Regions from separate parts of the Brevibacillus borstelensis genome, predicted to be linked through region 3. Evidence: predicted binding sites of a transcription regulator. Region 3 holds the regulator's gene; each other region holds the start of a gene.
What was found. The regulator LexA, encoded in region 3, represses DNA repair genes until DNA is damaged. The targets are predictions, from matches to a motif close to CGAACATATGTTCG.

Region 1: a site for LexA is predicted at 2,438-2,451, ahead of V5G20_RS11640 (DNA polymerase IV). Genes of this name have one in related genera too.
Region 2: a site for LexA is predicted at 4,119-4,132, ahead of V5G20_RS18590 (DNA polymerase IV). Genes of this name have one in related genera too.

What each region holds. Positions count from the first base shown of each region.
Region 1 covers NZ_CP144922.1:2,482,641-2,488,756, reverse strand. Annotated here, with positions in the region: gene V5G20_RS11655 (C39 family peptidase) at 1-286, opposite strand, end outside; gene V5G20_RS11650 (YolD-like family protein) at 354-704, opposite strand; gene V5G20_RS11645 (hypothetical protein) at 701-1,141, opposite strand; gene V5G20_RS11640 (DNA polymerase IV) at 1,138-2,379, opposite strand; gene V5G20_RS11635 (GNAT family N-acetyltransferase) at 2,621-3,118, shown strand; gene V5G20_RS11630 (hypothetical protein) at 3,377-4,972, opposite strand; gene recG (ATP-dependent DNA helicase RecG) at 5,257-6,116, opposite strand, start outside.
Region 2 covers NZ_CP144922.1:3,850,692-3,856,807, forward strand. Annotated here, with positions in the region: gene V5G20_RS18560 (shikimate dehydrogenase) at 1-513, opposite strand, end outside; gene yqeH (ribosome biogenesis GTPase YqeH) at 574-1,692, opposite strand; gene V5G20_RS18570 (YqeG family HAD IIIA-type phosphatase) at 1,689-2,213, opposite strand; gene V5G20_RS18575 (hypothetical protein) at 2,341-2,511, opposite strand; gene V5G20_RS18580 (hypothetical protein) at 2,567-2,740, opposite strand; gene V5G20_RS18585 (hypothetical protein) at 2,843-3,028, opposite strand; gene V5G20_RS18590 (DNA polymerase IV) at 3,054-4,106, opposite strand; gene V5G20_RS18595 (peroxiredoxin) at 4,321-4,761, opposite strand; gene V5G20_RS18600 (gamma-glutamyl-gamma-aminobutyrate hydrolase family protein) at 4,832-5,566, opposite strand; gene V5G20_RS18605 (peptide ABC transporter substrate-binding protein) at 5,582-6,116, opposite strand, start outside.
Region 3 covers NZ_CP144922.1:2,735,052-2,741,167, reverse strand. Annotated here, with positions in the region: partial or broken gene V5G20_RS12875 (HelD family protein) at 86-2,332, opposite strand; gene crcB (fluoride efflux transporter CrcB) at 2,536-2,904, opposite strand; gene V5G20_RS12865 (DUF896 domain-containing protein) at 2,997-3,194, opposite strand; gene yneA (cell division suppressor protein YneA) at 3,275-3,631, opposite strand; gene lexA (transcriptional repressor LexA) at 3,788-4,411, shown strand; gene V5G20_RS12850 (DUF456 domain-containing protein) at 4,598-5,083, opposite strand; gene V5G20_RS12845 (DUF4269 domain-containing protein) at 5,291-5,884, shown strand.

The DNA of each region.
Region 1 (6,116 bases), 250 kb from region 3:
CATGCTGCAGCAGCATCGCCAAGCTCGTCACCTCGCAGCCGTTCTTTAATTCCGGATTTTGCGCGATAACGGGAATATCCAGCATCGCTTGAGCGGGTCTGGCTGTATTTGTATGCAAGGCCAGCCGCGGTGCCGGAATCGCTGATTGTTCGCTGCTTGGGTGCTTGCTGCTTAGTCGCTCGCTGCTTGGAACAGGCTGGGATTGTTCGGTTTGCGGCGCTGCTGCACCGCATCCCGTCAGCAAAACTCCCCATGCCGTCAGAGTGGCAATGGCCGTTTGTCTCACGGAATTGATCCCCTTCGATTTTATCCACAGGATGCCCTGGAGTCGTGCAGTCCATGTACAGACTCTCTCAGGAGATCGCTTCCAGCTCTACCGCAAGCAGGCTGGAAAAGGGAATCCAGACGGTCTTCTTATCCGTGTGCAGCTTTATCTTTTTTAATGCCTGATCGACGTGGGCGATTTTCCCCGCCAAACCGCAAGCACTTTTTCCATCGTAATACGTCAGCACGACACCCTGACCTGTTTGCAGTGCCTCCCAGATACGCCCGCTTATTTCAGCCATCTGCTCCTCGTCGAGCCCAGGCGGCACATAACGAAGCTCTTCCGCTTTGATCCTGATGTACATCTCACGGTGCTCCGGCAGCACAAAACGGCTTGCCACAAACAAATTATCCCGTTTGGAAACGCGCTTTTCCCTCATGTCCTTCTCTCCTCTTTGCTGACTGCGCCTTGTTCTTCCTCTCGCCTCTGAAACATTGCTCGCGGTTCATCCGCAAAGGATTTCGGCCTTGCCGTCATCCAGGAGCGGGCCAATTCCTGACACTCGGAGCGAAGCACTTCGATGGAATAGACCGCTTCCCTGACATATCCGCGATGTCGGTACTGTACCACATAGGTGCCATCCTGCCGGGTCGCCGTCAGCAAAATGCAGCCCATCTGCCGAAGCCGGCGCCGCAACTGATGATGCTCCCGCTCTGCCCAGCGGGACAGCTCCTGAAAAAACCAGTCGTACGAAATTTTGAAGGGAACGGTCCGCCCCTTTCCCATATCGACCATCGCAACCCGAAACAACAGGCCAAACAACACGTACAAGCGGACCAGTTCTTGCTCTTCCTCAGCGTCCTGCCTCTCCGTCATTTATAGTGCCCCCCGATCTTGCGAGCACGCTCACGAGCCTGCCCGGCTCCCGACATGGAAGCGGCACGCAAAATCGCATCCGCTCCGTAGCGATTGCGGATATCGTCTACAGCTCGGGCAAGTGAACGCTGCTTCTGAGTATCGGTAAAGAGGTTGAGCTGAACCACGTTGTCAGGCACCAGCTGCTCCAGACTGACGCCGACGCTGCGAACAGGGGTTTCCTGCCAGTGCCGGTCAAACAGGCGGCAGACAGCTTCGTAAAGCGTCATCGCGTCATTGGTCGGCTCCGGCAGCTTGAGCTGACGTCCAAATCCTGTCGGCACGTCAAAGTCGGCTCCCCGGCATCCAACCGATACCACCCAGCCCATCAGCTCTTTGCTGCGGGCCCTGCGGCATACCTCTTCACACAGCTCAAGCAGCACCACCTTGATGTCAGTAGCTGTATGGTAGTCGCGCGGCAGCGTCATGTGGTGACCGATCCCCTTCTGGGTATCATGCGTACGAGGCGAAACGGGCGAGTCATCCATGCCGTGCGCCGTACGCCACAGCACCTCCCCATTGACGCCCCAGCGCCGGGTCAACACAGCGGGCGAGAGCTGCGCCAGCTGCCCGATCTGGTATACGCCCATGCGATGAAAATGCCGTTTCATCCGCGAGCCTACTCCAAACAATTTTTCAATCGGCAGCTTCCAGAGCGTCTCTGCAAGCTCCTCCCGCTTCAGCCAGAAAATGCCTTCCTCCCGCTTCTTGGCGAAATTGTCGCACGCCATTTTGGCCAGCACCTTGTTTTCTCCAATACCGACCCGTGAATGTACTCCTGTTTCCAAGCGGATGCGCCGCTGGATCTCCTCTGCGATTTTCCACGGACCTCCAAACAGCCGGACACTTCCCGTCACATCCAAAAACTGCTCGTCGATGGAATACGGCTCCACCAGATCGGTAAACGACTCGAATATGCGAGTAATTTGTACAGCCACACGGATATAGGTCTCCATCCTCGGGCGAACCACGACCAGATGGCGGCACTTTTGCTGAGCCTGCCACAAGGCTTCTGCCGTGGTGACGCCGTACGACTTGGCAATCGGGCAAGCAGCGAGGACCACCCCGCTTCTTCGTTCGGGATCGCCTGCTACGACGATCGGTTTGTCGCGCAGCTTCGGCTGAGCCGCTTTTTCGATACTGGCATAAAAGCTCTGCATGTCAGCGAGAAAAATAATCCGTTTGTTGTCATGAGCCATTACAACCATCCCCTGAATAGGAACAAACGTTCCCGTTTCATTTCTGTTCTTATTATAGCAAACAGATGTTCGCTTTTATACCATGTACTTTTAAAAAAGGGCTGGAAATTGAAGGAAGTCGCCTGACAGGAGAGAAATTAGTAAGCATCAAAAGCGAAGGAACCGGTGGAGCGCCCGGATGGACATCCCGTAACGAGCAGCAAGCCGGATCAGGAGCTTCACGAGCAGAAAGGAGAAAAGGATGGACATTCGTCTGCGTCCCACTGCATTGGCAGATATACCGTATGTATACGAAACCGAACAGATGGAGGAAAACCGCGCTTACATCCTGCCGTGGGAGAGCACGCGGCATGAGCAGTCTCTCGCAAACCCGGATATCCGCCATTTGATTGTAGAAGATGCGAAGAAGGGGAACAGCGTGGGATACGTGATCCTGGCCGGACTGGCCAATCCGCACGCGAGTATCGAATTCATGCGGATTACCATCTCCGAAAAAAGAAAAGGATACGGGCGCAAGGTGCTGCAGGAGATCAAAAGGCTGGCTTTTGACGAGTGGGGGGCCAACCGCCTCTGGCTGGACGTCAAGGAGGAAAATCGACGAGCGCTTCAGCTCTACCTGTCGGAAGGCTTTATCATGGAGGGAAAATTGCGGGAGTGTCTCAAAACGAACGATCGGTACGAATCGCTGATTGTCCTCTCCATGCTGGCACGCGAGTACAAAAGCTGGACGCAAACTTGACTGAACGGAGTTATACGCCAAAAGCAAAGATAATGGTGCAAAAGATGAAGGTGCAAGGAAACGCAAGCCGGGAAGAAAAGGAAAGTGGAGACTCTCGTGCTTGCAAAATGCTTGCCGGGTGGTGGAATTAGCGAATATAGCACCATCCGCTAATTCCACTTGCCGACCGTTTTTCTCGTCTTGCAGAATTCAAGCTGGTCTTCACATAAGAGGTGCGCTGTCTACCAAACTGTCTCCATCTGGGAAAGGCTTTCCTGCTCAGTGCGGCTGAAGGTCGCCGCTGCTCAGCAAGTACAGCCACTGACCGTCAGCGCTTGCACCGATAAAGCTGATTCCGAAGGAGAGGTCTGTGATCAACGTGTCCGTCTTTCGCTGGTCAGCGTCAAAAGCCATAATGTCCATCGCGACCGCGTGCCCTTCCGCGTTCTCTTTATGTCTCGCAAACAAATACCGGTGACTGTTTGGGAGCCACAACCCTTCTCCCTGGAAATCCATCAGGTGCTCCTTTCCTTTAAACAGCCCCGCATTCCAATACATCTGATACATCCCGTCATCGGTTTGCGTATAGCCAGCCCAAGCATCTCTCGGAACAGGCGGGTTCCACGCGCTGACCTTTTCCGTCTTCCAGTCATAGCGGTAACGCAATTGGTCGAAGGAACTACGGCTCTGCCGCATCGCAAAAGTGAACTGCCGCCCGTCATCATCAAAGGAAATGGGGATGACATCTCCGTACATTTCATCGATAGGCACAAAGCCTTTCAGCGCACCGGTCAACCGCTGCTTTTCTCCGGTTTCCAGATTCAGCAGCAGCAGGTCCAGATTTTGCTCCTGGTCTTTGGGCCCTACAGCCATGATCAGCTTTTTTCGGTCATGGCTAAAGTCGGCTCCGTGAACGAATTCCCCTATCTCGACGGGAACCGCAGTTTCACTGACAGGCATGTTTTGCCCCTCTTGCGGTGCCGCATAAAAAAAGCCGCGCCGGTCGGCAACAAATGCGCCTTCCCCCCGGTAACTGGTGGTCAGCTCCACTGGATAGCGAGTCAGCTCGTTCGTCTGCCTGTCATAGATCCCGTACAGGAGGGGATGCCGCGCGTCGCATTCGCAATATTCCGTATACCGCCTCAAGAGCAGATATCGCTGCTCAGGGTCGAGAAAAGAGTCGCTATGATACGAGCCGGGATACCCGCTGATCTGCTCCCGCACCTTTCCATCCAGGCTCACCTTCCACAATTGGTTGGGAGCAAGAACAACAGCCAGGAAGCCAGGGGGTTCCGACAGAACATGGCCGCTGGCGGTGCGTGCGCCTTTTACATCCAATACATACTCCTTTATTCCGTCTTCCGGCTGTACTCTCGTCCTGGGTGTCGCCCGGAGGTGAAGCTGTTTATCATGGACCCAACGGAACTCCAGGTCGGGCTCGATAAACCATTCCTCGGCAGACGCCTTCTCTTTTATCCGCGATTCAATCGCTTCTACCACACTGCTTCGGTCCATCGCCTGACGAAAGAACAACGTAAATGTCTGCGGTCCACTACCAACCGGAGTCCTGATCGGAGATTGCAGTACCGGCTCCTCATCCAGTCGGATCACAACATCTGCTTTCATCGATGCATAGTCAAACGGAATCTCTGCTGGATTCCACTCGGCGGAGGAAGGCGTTGGCGGATGCCCGGAGGAGGAATTCGGGGTTGTCCCCGGAGTTGTACTCCCAGGTGGCGCTTGTGATTCCGGCTGTTGATTTCCGCCGCTGCCGGATGGCGGTGTGCCTGTGCTTGCGGCAGGAACACATCCGGTTAAAAGCAATGTGCCTGCGAGAAGCAGCGCGAATGCCTGTAAGCGTTTCATCTGAACCATGATTTCGCTCCTTTGACTTCTTAACAATATTTCCCTGTAAGACGTAGGAAAGCGTGTTTCGTTTCAGCCATACGGCCGGGACTGGTGGGAATTACAGCGGAATTGGCTTGAGTTGGCAGCATCACAACTCATCTAGCATCACAACTCATCTTATGCTGTCCCGCTTGTTTGATCCTTCGATAAACAAAGTTCATTCCAACAAAAAACGCCCTTCCGAGTCCATTCACTCGAAAAGGCGCAGTCGTCTAGCTGCCTTCTGTCCGGGACGTTTTGGCTGACGACGATCAATCAAAGACGATCCCGTCCAAAACACCTTCCCGCTTCAGATAACTGCGAAGCCAGACGTATTCCTTGTTTTTCCAAAACTCTTCCTTCTCTACCAAAGCAGCCGTCTCCTGGCGAGCCACTTCCAATGCCTTGAAATCGCTCATCAGATCGGCCACCTTAAATTCAGGCAAGCCGCTTTGCTTTGTCCCGAAAAAGTCGCCGGGACCGCGCAGTTCCAAATCGCGGCGCGACAGTTCGAAACCGTCTGTCGTTTCGCACATAACGCGCATCCGCTCTTTTCCGATCTCCGATTTGGGATCGGCGATCAGCACGCAGTACGATTGCTCCGAGCCGCGGCCAACACGGCCTCTGAGCTGATGCAGTTGGGCAAGCCCAAACCGCTCCGCATCATAAATGATCATGAATGTCGCGTTTGGGACGTTTACCCCTACCTCTACCACGGTCGTCGAAACCAGCACCGCATACTCCCCGGAAAGAAAGGCCTGCATCACCGCATCCTTTTCCTTTGCTGGCAGGCGCCCGTGCATAAGACCGACCCCGTACTCAGGAAATACCTGCGAGAGCTGAGCATGAACGTCAATCGCATTTTGCACGTCCAGCTTTTCCGACTCCTCGATCAACGGGCAGATGACATACGCCTGCCTGCCTTTCACGAGTTCCTCTCGCATTTGCTCCAGCACCTGGTGAAACTGCTCATGCTTTTTCCACGTAGTCTCGATCGGCTTGCGCCCCGCCGGCATCTGGTCGATCGTGGAGACATCCATGTCACCGAAGGCGGAAATCGCCAGCGTGCGCGGGATCGGTGTGGCCGTCATGAACAACACGTCGGGAGTAAGGCCTTTGTTTCTCAAAATGC
Region 2 (6,116 bases), 1.1 Mb from region 3:
AATCGTTCCTACGTGTTCCGCCAAAAGCGTCGCCCTTTCGCGGGAACGGTTGATAATCCGGATCTCCTTCACCCCTCGCTCCGCCAGCGTAAAAGCGACTGCACGGGCAGCGCCGCCAGCTCCGAGCATGGTGACTGTCTGTTGTTCCAGCGTAATCCCTGTCGTTTCCACCAGTGAGCGTACGTACCCCAGACCATCTGTGTTGTAGCCGACCAAATAGCCATCGCGGTTTACTACTGTGTTCACGGCACCAATGCGCGCTGCAAGCGGATCGATTTCATCAAGCATGGGCATGATCGCCACCTTGTGCGGGATCGTCACATTTACACCCTTTATTCCAAGTGATCGAATCCCTGCCACCGCTTCAGACAGACGCTCGGGAGCCACATCAAAAGCCATGTATACATAGTCCAATCCCGCTTCTGCAAAAGCGGCGTTGTGCATGAGCGGCGATTGCGAATGCGAGACCGGATGACCGAACAAACCAACCAGATGTGTTTTGCTTGTTATCATGAAGCCGTTCCTTCCCCTCTGCTCTCTCTATCTAGCTTATGGCAAGACAGCCAAAACGCGTCAGATCAACGCTTTTCGCATGCCTACACTGACGCCCTTCGGAGCGTGTACGACGACGGATGCCTCTTCTTTACCCTGAAGGCTCACCCAGCCCAAACCCGAAATGACCAGGTCCGTTGTGCCCGTTGGACGAATTTTAAACGAATGTTTGACAAAAGCGGGCAGCTGTTCTGCGGCTTCACGGCCTGTCGGCGGAGCGAGCATTTCCCCGTGGTGCTTCTGAAACACTTCATCGGCATTCTCCAGCTTCGTGCGGTGGATGTATATATCGTTCGTTACATACACAACAAACGGCTGTCGCGTGCCGCGTACAAAATCAATCCGGGCCAAACCGCCGAGGAAGAGGGACTGGCCATCGTTTAATTGATACACTTTTGGATTGATTCGAGAGGTCGGCGTAATTTTCCGCAAGTCTTGCGGTGTCACCATATGGCCGATCTGATCCCGGTTGATAATTCCTGGCGTATCGAAAATAGAACGGCCGTCCTCCAATGGAATCTCAATCTTGTCCAGTGTCGTCCCCGGAAACGGTGATGTCGTAATTTCCAGATCAGCCGATCCGTAATCGTGCAGAATGCGGTTGATCAACGTGGATTTGCCGACATTCGTCACACCGACGATGTAGACGTCCCGTCCCTTGCGCAGTTCCCCGATACGTCCCAAAAGCTCATCGATGTGCAATCCTTTTTGGGCACTTACCAATACGACATCGGCCGGCCTGAGTCCGCGTTCCTTGGCTTCGTGCTGCATCCAGTTGCGGACGCGATTCAAATTGATATTTTGGGGCAAAAGATCCACTTTGTTGCCCACCAGCAATATCGGGTTGTTCCCGACAAAACGAGGCAATCCCCGCAGCCAGGAGCCATGGAAATCAAAAATGTCGACAACCATGACGACGAGACTTTGCGTCGATCCGATCCCATCCAGGATTCGGAGAAAATCGTCATCTCCCATTCCTACAGGAGCTACTTCATTATAATGTTTAATCCGGAAACAGCGTTGGCAAATCACTGTCTCGCGCTTGAGCGCGGAAGCAGGAGCGTATCCCGGCCGCTTTTGATCCTCTGTCTGGATCGCGATGCCGCATCCTGCACATGTCCCCAAGCTTTGCTCCATCATGCTTTTGTCTTCCACGAAATCATTCCCTTTCTACGCATCCAATAAAGAGCCATACGCTCCATCCTGCGGTTGAACCGCGTCCAAAAACCATCCGTCTGGGCTACCGGAACGACGAGGATCGTATGAAATCCAAGCCGGTTGCCGCCCAGCACATCGGTAAACAACTGATCACCGATGACGACCGTCTCCTGAATCTTTACGTTCATCTCGGCAATCGCTTGCATAAATGCCCGGTTGGTCGGTTTGCGGGCCGCAGAGATAAATCGCACACCCAGAGGCGTGCAAAACTTGTCTACCCTCTCGCGGTTATTATTGGATACAACGGTTACCTGAATCCCTTCATCGCGCAAACGCTTCAACCATTGTTCCACTTCCGGCGTTGCATACGGCCTGTCCCACTCCACCAGAGTGTTGTCCAGATCCGTAATGACAGCCTTGATTTTCTTCTCCCGCAGTTGATCTATATCAATATGGTGGATCGACTCCACGTACTGATCTGGCATCAGCTTTTCAAGAAACACGGGGCACCTCCAAGCAGTGTGTACGAGAACCGCGATTTCGGCACCTACTATACCATAATCAGCCACTCCCTTGCAAAAGAAAAAGAAGAGGCCCGCGGCCCCTTCTCGTTTTGCTGCTGCGAATTGGTCAAACCCGGTTGTTGCGCCGTTTTTTTGCAAGAATGGTGACATCGGCCTGATTCGCCGCCAAAGCATTTCCCGTACGTGATTTTGCTGTTGCCGCCTGCGTGATTTTGACAACAATGACGGTATTCTTGCCCACTTTGTACGAGTACGTCCTGACATTGTTCCGTTGCATAGGTAAGCACCTCCTTCAGGAATAGATGTACCGGTACGAATCTACTTCCTACTCCTTACAGAGGGCCATTCGCCGCTCCCTTGACCTTGATGTGGAAAATGCTTGCATCCGCCTGGTTAATCGCTGCTGCATTTCCGAATTGGGATTTGGCTTTTGCAGCTTGCGCGATGAAAACCTTGCTTTTCCCTTTTTTCGGCCACTTTCCGAAGTTATATGCCGCTTTTGCCATGTCTCGTACCCCCTTTCAATCAAAGGATGGTACATACTATGGCGAACCTGTCTGACCCGAAGCCACGTTTCTCCCCTATCATTCGCGTATTTTGCTAGAAACTCAGGCTCTCGTTTCTCTTTGTATCAACCGCTGTACCTGCTCTTTCGGCTCCCAGCATTGAAATTGATAGGTAGGTTTGGTCTCGTAGGTGAGTCGAGAGCATCGATAGACAATGCCGCCTGCTTCCTTTTCCACGCGAAAGTGAACGCAGGTGGCGCAGCAATGAAACCGGTTTACGCCTGTCATTTTGTATTCTCCTCTCGACTGAACCTCACCATTGCATATTCCATGAAAACAGGCTGAGTTGCTCGTACCTTTCTTCATCGGGCGATGCAAAATTGGAAAAACCGACGCCGACCAGCCGGACACCCGGGCTATAATCAAAGGCATCCAGGAGTTCTTCCAACAGATCTCTCCATGCTGCACCGTACTCTTTTTTCCGCTGCTTGCTTCTGATCGTAAAATCAGCAAACTTGATTTTCAGCGTGATCGTCCGGGGGATGACACCCTCATCTTGTATATCCTGCTCAACCTCCTGCAAAAGCGAGAAGGCTACCGAGGCGATCTCGTCACGCTGGTACAAATCATAGGCGAGTGTCGTCTCCCTGCTTAAAGACTTGGGCGAGCGCTCTGTTACGATTTCCCTGTCGTCCTCTCCGCGTGCTCGAAAATACAAAGCATGACCAAGTTTCCCCAGCATATTCACAGCTTCCTCCAAGGAAAGCCGCCAAAAATCCTCAACCGTGCGAATTTCTTTTTTCGCAAGAAGCTCCTGCGTTTTTTTACCGACACCGTGCAGTGTTCCGATCGGCAAATTCCGGAGAACATCAAGCGATTGCTCGGGACGAATCACCACGAATGCATCCGGCTTCTTCAGATCACTGGCAATTTTGGCGAGTGACATATTATAGGAAAGACCGACACTGCAAGTAAGACCGGTTTCCCGGCGAATCCGCCGTTTGATCTCCTTGGCGATCGGAACGGCATTTTCATATCCGGATACGTCGAGATACGCTTCGTCGAGCCCAACTGTCTGATAGCGGTCCGTAAAGGAGGAAAAGATGGCACGAATCTCTGCCGACTTCTCCACGTACCGCTCGTAGCGGACAGGCAGAAAAATCCCCTGAGGACATTTTTTCCGCGCCAATGCGACCGGCATCGCCGAACGAACACCATATTTTCTGGCTTCATAGCTGCACGTCGAGACAACTCCCCGATTGCTCATGCCGCCTACAATAACCGGCAGGCCGCGATATTCGGGCCTGTCGAGCTGTTCTACACTGGCAAAAAACGCATCGATATCGACATGTAAAATTTTTTTCATCGATATGACCACCAAACATACATTCTCATCCCTATTATCGCCGCTTCTTTGACCGGTTGCAAGCATGCGTTCCTTCCTGCCTTGCTCCCTTAATTGTCAGCGGTTCGGTGTTAACGGGAGTAGCTTTGCTCGATCCGAGTGGCTTTTACTCTATCCGAACGGCGTTCCCTCTATCCTGGCTACTATTCGTGTTGTTCATTATCGCTGTGATCGTTTACGGGATATTGTTCACAACCTGGAGCAGTTCCGTTACTGCAGGATTTCCTTTTCTCGCATAGGCAATCATTCCGTGCTTATCAATGATGTATACAATCCGTTGTTGGAATAAAAATCCGAGAACCTTTCCTACCCCGTATGCTTTTCGTATGGCATGGTCCCCGTCGGCAATCAAGGGAAAATCGTATCCGAACTTGCCTGAAAAAGCCCGGTGGCTCGTCAGGTCGGCCGGATTGATTCCGATAACAACCGCATCAGCCGCTTCCAGATCACTGTACCGATCGCGGATCGCGCATAGCTGCTTTGTGCAGACAGGCGTGTCATCTCCCGGATAAAAAATGAGGACTATTTTTTTCTTTCCGATAAACGTTTGAAGGTCGATCCGCCCCTTTGTGCTCTCGGCAGCAAACAAAGGCGCTTTCGTTCCGACTGTCAGCATCGCGACACCCCCACTCCAGTATACCAGACAAAAAGGACCGCCCCCCATAAAATGGGAGAGCGGTCCTTTTTTACAGCGATTGCATTTTCAATTGCTTGCATTTGCCCACAAAGGCTTCCGCTATTTTCAGCATATTGTCATCATGGGCCCACATCCGCTCTGGATGCCATTGCAGCCCTACATGCAGCCCGTCGAGGCTCTCGATAGCCTCAATCACCCCGTCAGCCGCGACTCCTGTCGCCCGAAACCCGGGAGCTACGTCTTTCACCGCCTGATGGTGGGAAGTATTGACGAGAATCTCTGTTTTGCCCAGCGCCTCTGCGACGACGCCTGGTTGCAGTGTCACTTTGTGCGCTCCGTATTGGCGGGAACCTTTTTGAGCGTGCTGGAACGCGCCCGGCACCTGACTCGGAATATCCTGTATCAAAGTTCCGCCTGCGGCCACATTGAGAATCTGCATGCCGCGGCAAATACCGAGGATAGGCTTTTTCATTTCCAGCGCCAGTCTGATCACTTCCAGCTCTGCCAGGTCCCTCTCGTACTCTACCTCACCCAAACCTTGCAACGGCTCTTCCCCGTACAAATGCGGTGCCGGATCATCTCCACCCGTCAGGATCAAACCGTCCAGCGATTCAATCATGGCCCGAAAAGGAGCATCCTTCACTGTCAAGAGCGGAAAAATGTACGGAACGCCGCCAGTACGGGCTACGCCGTCCACATATCCGGAGCCGACATAGAAATACTGATCAAGGTTGTTGTTTGGAAAGAACATCTTGGTACATGCCACGCCAATAATCGGTTGCACGAAAGTCACTCCCTGCTATTTCTTTTCATTCGATGCGTATTTGAAGTCGATGAAGCCCAATGCGTCAATGACGACATCTTTTACACTGTCCTGCTTTACCCATGTGTACGTGAAGTAGTAGATCGGCAAGGCGGGCATTTCATCCATTACAATGGCATCGGCCCTCTTCAGGCTCACGTTGCGTTTGGCTTCGTCTCCTTCTGTGGCGGACTTAGCCAGCATATCAAGGAACTCCTTGTGTTCCCATTTGGACGTGTTCAGACCGCCTTTGAACACTTCCAGGAAGTTGATCGGATCGTTAAAGTCGCCAATCCAGCTCGCCCGGCCGATATCGAAGTTGCCCGCTTTCATCTGTTCACGGTGAACCTTGTTCTCTTTGTTTACCAGCTTCACTTCGATGCCGAACGCTTTTCTCCACTGATCCTGAATAACCGTCGCAATGCGTTGGTTCACTTCTGTCGTATTGTAGGCGAGGGTCAACTCAGGCAGCTCGCTGATACCGAGCTCCTTCATGCCCTGTGCCAACAGTTCTTTTGCCTTTTCAACATCG
Region 3 (6,116 bases):
CTTATTTCGTTACCAAAGTCTCTTGTTCGTTGCAAGCCGTTATTTTCGTTACAAAGCCTTCTTCTTTATTGCAAGACTTTTTTCTTTACAAAGATCTCTTCTCGTACAACTCAGGTGGCACGTCAGCAAAGAGCGGACTCATCCTGTCTTCCTGATGAATCATGAAAAGCCGATGTACGGGTCTGGTCATGGCTACATACAGGAGCTTTGTATCCCACTTATTGTCCAAGTACTCCTCGATATTCAACAAGATGACCACATCAAATTGCAGCCCCTTGGTCAAATAAGCTGGCATTACTACGACACCGCCCGGGAATTGGGTATCCTTGCTTCCCAGCAGCTTCAGTCCTTCGATGGAGGCCTTCAATGACTTGTATGCTTTTTTGCTGGCCTCGGCTGTTTTGGCTACGATCGCGATGGATTGAAAGCCCTCTTGCCGATAATCATTTACAAGCTGGACCAGATTTTTAACCGGCAGTTCTTTCCCGTCCCATGATGCCAACAAAGGCTTTTCCCCATGCCGCAATACCGGTTTGGCCATAATCGTCTCCGGCAGGTTTATCTTTCGCAGTACCTCGTTGGCACATTTCATAATTTCGATTGTGGAACGGTAGCTCTGCGCGAGTGTGTAGTAAACCCCCCGCGGCTGCTGAAAAACTCCCTCCAACAGTTCTTCCCACGATTGCAATCCCCTGTATGCATGGATGCCCTGCGCGATATCTCCCACTACCGTCAAAGAATGTCTCTTTGTCACAAGCCCGATCACCGCAATTTCCAACGCACTGAGATCCTGTGCTTCATCAACGACACTGTGGTCAAAGTGATCGGCCTGCTCCAATCCTTCGATCAGATGCCGCAGATAGATCAGCGGCGCAACGTCTTCTGGCTCGATCCGCTCCGCTTCGAATATCTCTGCAGACGACCGGCAAATATCCTCGATATCCTCGCCATTGACTTCCCCTTTTGTCAGCTCTTTCAATAAAGCTGTGTCGGTCAACATTTCGCGGTACGACGAGAAGACATCCAGTTCAGGAAAAATGGAAAAGTATTTGTCCAGAAGCTGATCAATCATTTTCTCATATTTAGCCAACGCTTGCTTATCCAGATCAATTCGCTTCTCTCGCAGATGGGCGAACAACTGTTTATTGATGTCCTGCTTAACGTGCTTTCGAACGGCTTCCATTCGCCGACGATATGGCAGATGGGCATATTGTTCGGCAAAAAGCTGACGGATGGTCTCACCCGGAATCGTAAAAACATGTTTGGTTCTGTTGTAGACAAAGCTTAATTTTTTGTAGGCTACCCTGTTTTCCGCTACAAACAGCAAATATTGCTGGAGTACATCCCGGAAAGCGAGCGAGCCCTTGAACCGAAGACGATGCAGCACCGTCCGACGCTCGGCATCGCTCTGTCCTTGTTCAAAGAACAACTGAAGGGGCTTGTGCGGGTCCAGAATCCGCCAGCCTTTTGGAAGGATGGACTTGACCAGCTTGGAAGCCCAATCCAGGAATGTCGCCTGCTGAACGTCATCCACTCCCAATTCGGGAAGAACCTCTGAAATGTACGTAAGGAACAACCGGTTTGGTGCAAAAACCATAAACCTCTTTGACATCATCGAGTCCTGATAATTGTAGATCAAATAGGAGAGCCGGTGCAGCGCAATCGTCGTCTTGCCGCTTCCGGCCACCCCTTGAACGACAACCGGGCGATCCTTGTCTGCTCAAATAATGTCATTCTGCTCCGACTGGATCGTCGCTACGATATCCTTCAATCTGCTGTCGTTCGTCTGATTCAGGTTGGCTGCCAGGAACTCATCGATGTACCCTTCCTGCAAAAATTCATCCGGATGGCCAACTTCGCGATGAATCGTCTCTTTGAGCGCTCCATCGTATATCCCTGTAATCTTCCCGTCCTCAATGGCAAAATTTCGCTTCAGGCGGACTTCGCCTCGCACAATCTCCCTGCCGCTGCGGAAGTACGCATCCTTGCTCTCGCCGCTGTAATATAAACTGGCAATGGGAGCACGCCAGTCAACGACAATTGAATCGAATGTGTCGCTCCGAACGATGCCCCTCTTTCCTATGTATACGCTGTCCAACTCGTATGTCTCGTCTTTCAGGAAGTCCACTCGTCCAAAATACGGCTTTTCCAGTCCTTGGTCCTCAAGGTAGCGAAGCTCTTTTCCTTTTTTGTAGTTGACGACCTGTTTCACATAATCGTCCGTAATCTCTTTAACCTCTTTCCGAAGAGTGTCCACTTCCTTTTGGATAATAGAGCGTGTTTCATCGAGTCTCTTCTGTTCATGCTCGTAGTCCGGGTGCTGTACAGTCATTTATATCCTCCTTTCCAAATTGTCAGGTTCAGCATCGCAAGGAGAAGTCCGGTTTTATTTCCACATGGTTTCCGGGCACGGGCTCTTCTTTGTTTCCTCGTAGCCTTCCAATGCCCTCTTCTTTGATTTGATGTTGCTTCCGGATTGGCTCTCTTTTGTTCTCGTTGACGCCTGCCCGTCTTATCCCGCTATATCTTGCCTGTTTACCACACTTGTCTGCCGATCCAGATCCCTGAACCGCAAGCAAGAAGGCCGGCCAAAACACTGGCGCCTGCATAGAACAGCCCTCTGCCGATCTGCCCATCTCCGATGAAGCTTACCACCTCAAGCGAAAAGGTAGAGAACGTAGTAAATCCCCCCATCAGCCCGGTTGTAAACAGAAGGTACATCTCCAAAGACATCAATCCTTTTTCCTTTCCCCACGCATAGAGCAGTCCGATGAGAAAAGAACCGGAGACATTGGCCAGCCATGTCCCTGCCGGCAATCCGGGTTGGTTCATTGCGAGACCGAGACCATAGCGTAGCAATGAACCGACGGCTCCTCCTACGGCAACAGCCAGCCATGCCATCATGGCAATCCCCCCTTCTCTCCTTTTTTGTATGGAACAAAAAGACATCCTGGCAAAAAGCATGGATGTCTTCTTTTTATGTCAAATGGTGCGTTTTAGTGTTTGGGGTTGTTATCCTCGAGGTCTTCCACGTAGCGGATCGATTCGAGATTGGAGCGAAGCGACATTTTCACAGCATCAATGTATTTTTGCCGCAGTTTTTTCTGTTCCTGTTTTTCCTCTTCAGTCAACCCGGCTTCACGAGATTTTTTGGCCAACTCGTTGATCCGTTTGATTTCCGCGTCTGATACCAAAGCCGTTTCCCCTCGCTTTCAATGAATGCCGCTCTATTATATCACATCTCGGCAACGAAGCAAGGGAAAGCTGCAGCTTGTCAATTCCCGACAGGAATTTGAATCGATTGGCCTGGATAAATAATGGCACTTTCCAGCTTGTTCAATTTTTGAATCGCATATACCATATCGCGAACATCCATTTTCGGGTCACTCTTGTAGGTGACCGCCAGCTCCCACAAGCTGTCTCCCGGTTGGACGACGATTTCCTTTACTGGTTGGATCATTTGAGCTTGTTGTACCGTATGATCCCCAGAAGCGAACACTAGTTCTGTCAAAGTGTAAAAAAAGAGAGTGAAAGCGGCAAAAAACAGAATGGCCTGTCCACGCGTAATGCCAAAACGAGCAGTTTTTCTTTCTTCTTTGGCGAAGCGATTAGATACAGTCATTGTACTCATTATTTCATCCCCCTGCAAACGTACGTTCTATCTTCTTGTTCTCATCATAATGCGAACACTTGTTCATGTCAAGAAAAAAACGAACTTATGTTTGTCGAACGCAGGATCCCATGGTATAATATAGAAAACATGTTCGAGAAGATAGAGGTGTGGTCTATGTCCAAGCTATCCAATAGACAGCAAGCCATCATCGATTTCATCCGCAAAGAAGTAAGGGACAAGGGTTATCCCCCATCTGTCCGTGAAATCGGGGAGGCTGTCGGTCTGGCATCCAGTTCAACTGTTCACGGCCATCTGGCCAGGTTGGAAAAAAAGGGGCTCATCCGCCGCGATCCTACCAAGCCCCGCGCGATTGAGCTGCTGAAAGAAGAGGAGCGCTTTCAAGACGACTTTGACGTATCTGTTGTACGCGTACCGGTGATCGGAAAGGTGACTGCGGGTCAGCCGATCACTGCTGTCGAGCAGGTGGAGGATTACTTCCCACTCCCTGACAGCATCGTGACATCGGACAAGGTGTACATGCTGCGCGTGTCCGGAGACAGTATGATCGAGGCTGGCATCCTGGATGGAGACTACGTGATCGTTCGCCAGCAGAATGTGGCCAATAACGGTGATATCGTCGTCGCCATGACTGAAGAGGACGAGGCAACCGTGAAGCGTTTCTTCAAGGAAAAGAACCATTTCCGGCTGCAGCCTGAAAACGCGACATTGGAGCCGATTATTCTGGATTCTGTAACGATTCTGGGGAAAGTGATTGGCGTGTACCGCTTGATTCACTAGAATAAGAGATTTCGTTGCTTGGATGAGCCATGCCTTATGGCGGACTCTTTGAAAAACGCAAATCGACTACGACAAGCTTTCCTTTTCCACCCTGACAGCAAAAAAGGCGTTCGCGATTGCCTCGCGGACGCCTCTTCTTTTCATTCCCTTCGATTCTTTGATCGGTCCTTCTCCTACGAATCCCACTTACAGTGCGACAAAGAACCAGATGATCATCACTACCTGAAGAACAACTTTTACGACCACACTGCCCAAAAAACCGATGAGCGAACCCACTCCCGCTTTAACAGCCCGTTCAAACGGCTGCTTTTGGATCAGCATTTCCACCAGAACGACCAGCACGAACGGCATGATCAGCATGCCAAATGGGGGGAACAAAATCACCCCGAGCAAAATCCCCAGTGCAGCTGCCCACGATGACGCTTTGGAGCCCCCGTACTTCTTGACAAAGTACATGTTGGTGAGTAAATCCGCACCGTAGAGAAGAACACTTAAGACCGCCATTCCCCACCAGAAGGAGGCCGGAAGTCCGGCACCCGGATCAGCAATAAAAAAGTGATACAGCAAGAATCCGCCCCACAATAAAATCGTATCAGGAATGACCGGCAAAAAGATTCCGGCAATACTGAGGATAAACAAGGCCGCTATCACGATCCACAACAAGATCTCCATCCATTGACACTCCCTTCTGTATAGGGTATACGATAAAGTGCGGTTTTCGTTTCCATCGACTCGCTACATTTTGACAGAAACCTGTATATACTCGGTTCTTCTGCGAGTCGTAAAGCCAAACGTCGAATCGGAACATAGATGGTCTCGTCCCTCATTGTTCCCCTGCAGAGTTGCAAATAAAAGAAAGATAATCTGAAAGGACAGAAAATGGCTATGCATTCTCAAACGAAGCGAGATTGGTTTGACCCTTCCTACCTGAAAAAAGGAACCCCTCGGCAGCGGGAAGCCTGGGCAGTCCTCGACAGCTTGGGAATCTTTGATGGGCTCAAAGAGTATCAACCGGTTCTGTGCGGAACGATCCCCCTCGATATTGATGTTGAGGACAGCGATCTTGATTTGATCTGTACGACAGCCGACCTGGATCGGTTTGGCCATGTGTTGAAAGAAAAATACGGGCATTTGGACCGTTTCACACAAGACCGCCGAGAAATCCGCAACATCCCTACGGCGACTGCTTCCTTTTGGTATCGCGGTTTTCAATTGGAGTGTTTTGCTCAACCGATTCCTGTCACAGAGCAAAACGCCTACCGGCATATGATGATCGAAGCACGGCTGCTCCAGCTGTCTGGGCAAGAAGCAGCAAAAGAGATTCGGGCTTTGAAAGAACGGGGGCTGAAAACGGAGCCTGCTTTCGCTCTGTATTACGGGATTGTCGGAGATGATCCTTATCAGGCTTTACTTGAATTGGAAAGATATTCGAATGAACAGCTTAAGCAAGTGATGGCAAATAAACCGACCTAAACGCCGGCCGTAAACCGGAAATACGAATAATGGTAAACTCAGACAACTTGTGTGTCCTTATGCGGGCATAAAATTAAGATGACTTCTGGATACTTCGGAAGTCATCTTTTTTGGATTGCTAGATTTGTCGTTTTACCTTTTATTGGTTAGATTTCAGTTGAAGACGGCAAATCATGATTTTTTTTTAAGAGACTGATATAAAATGTACACGAATCCAACATAAATGGGAAGC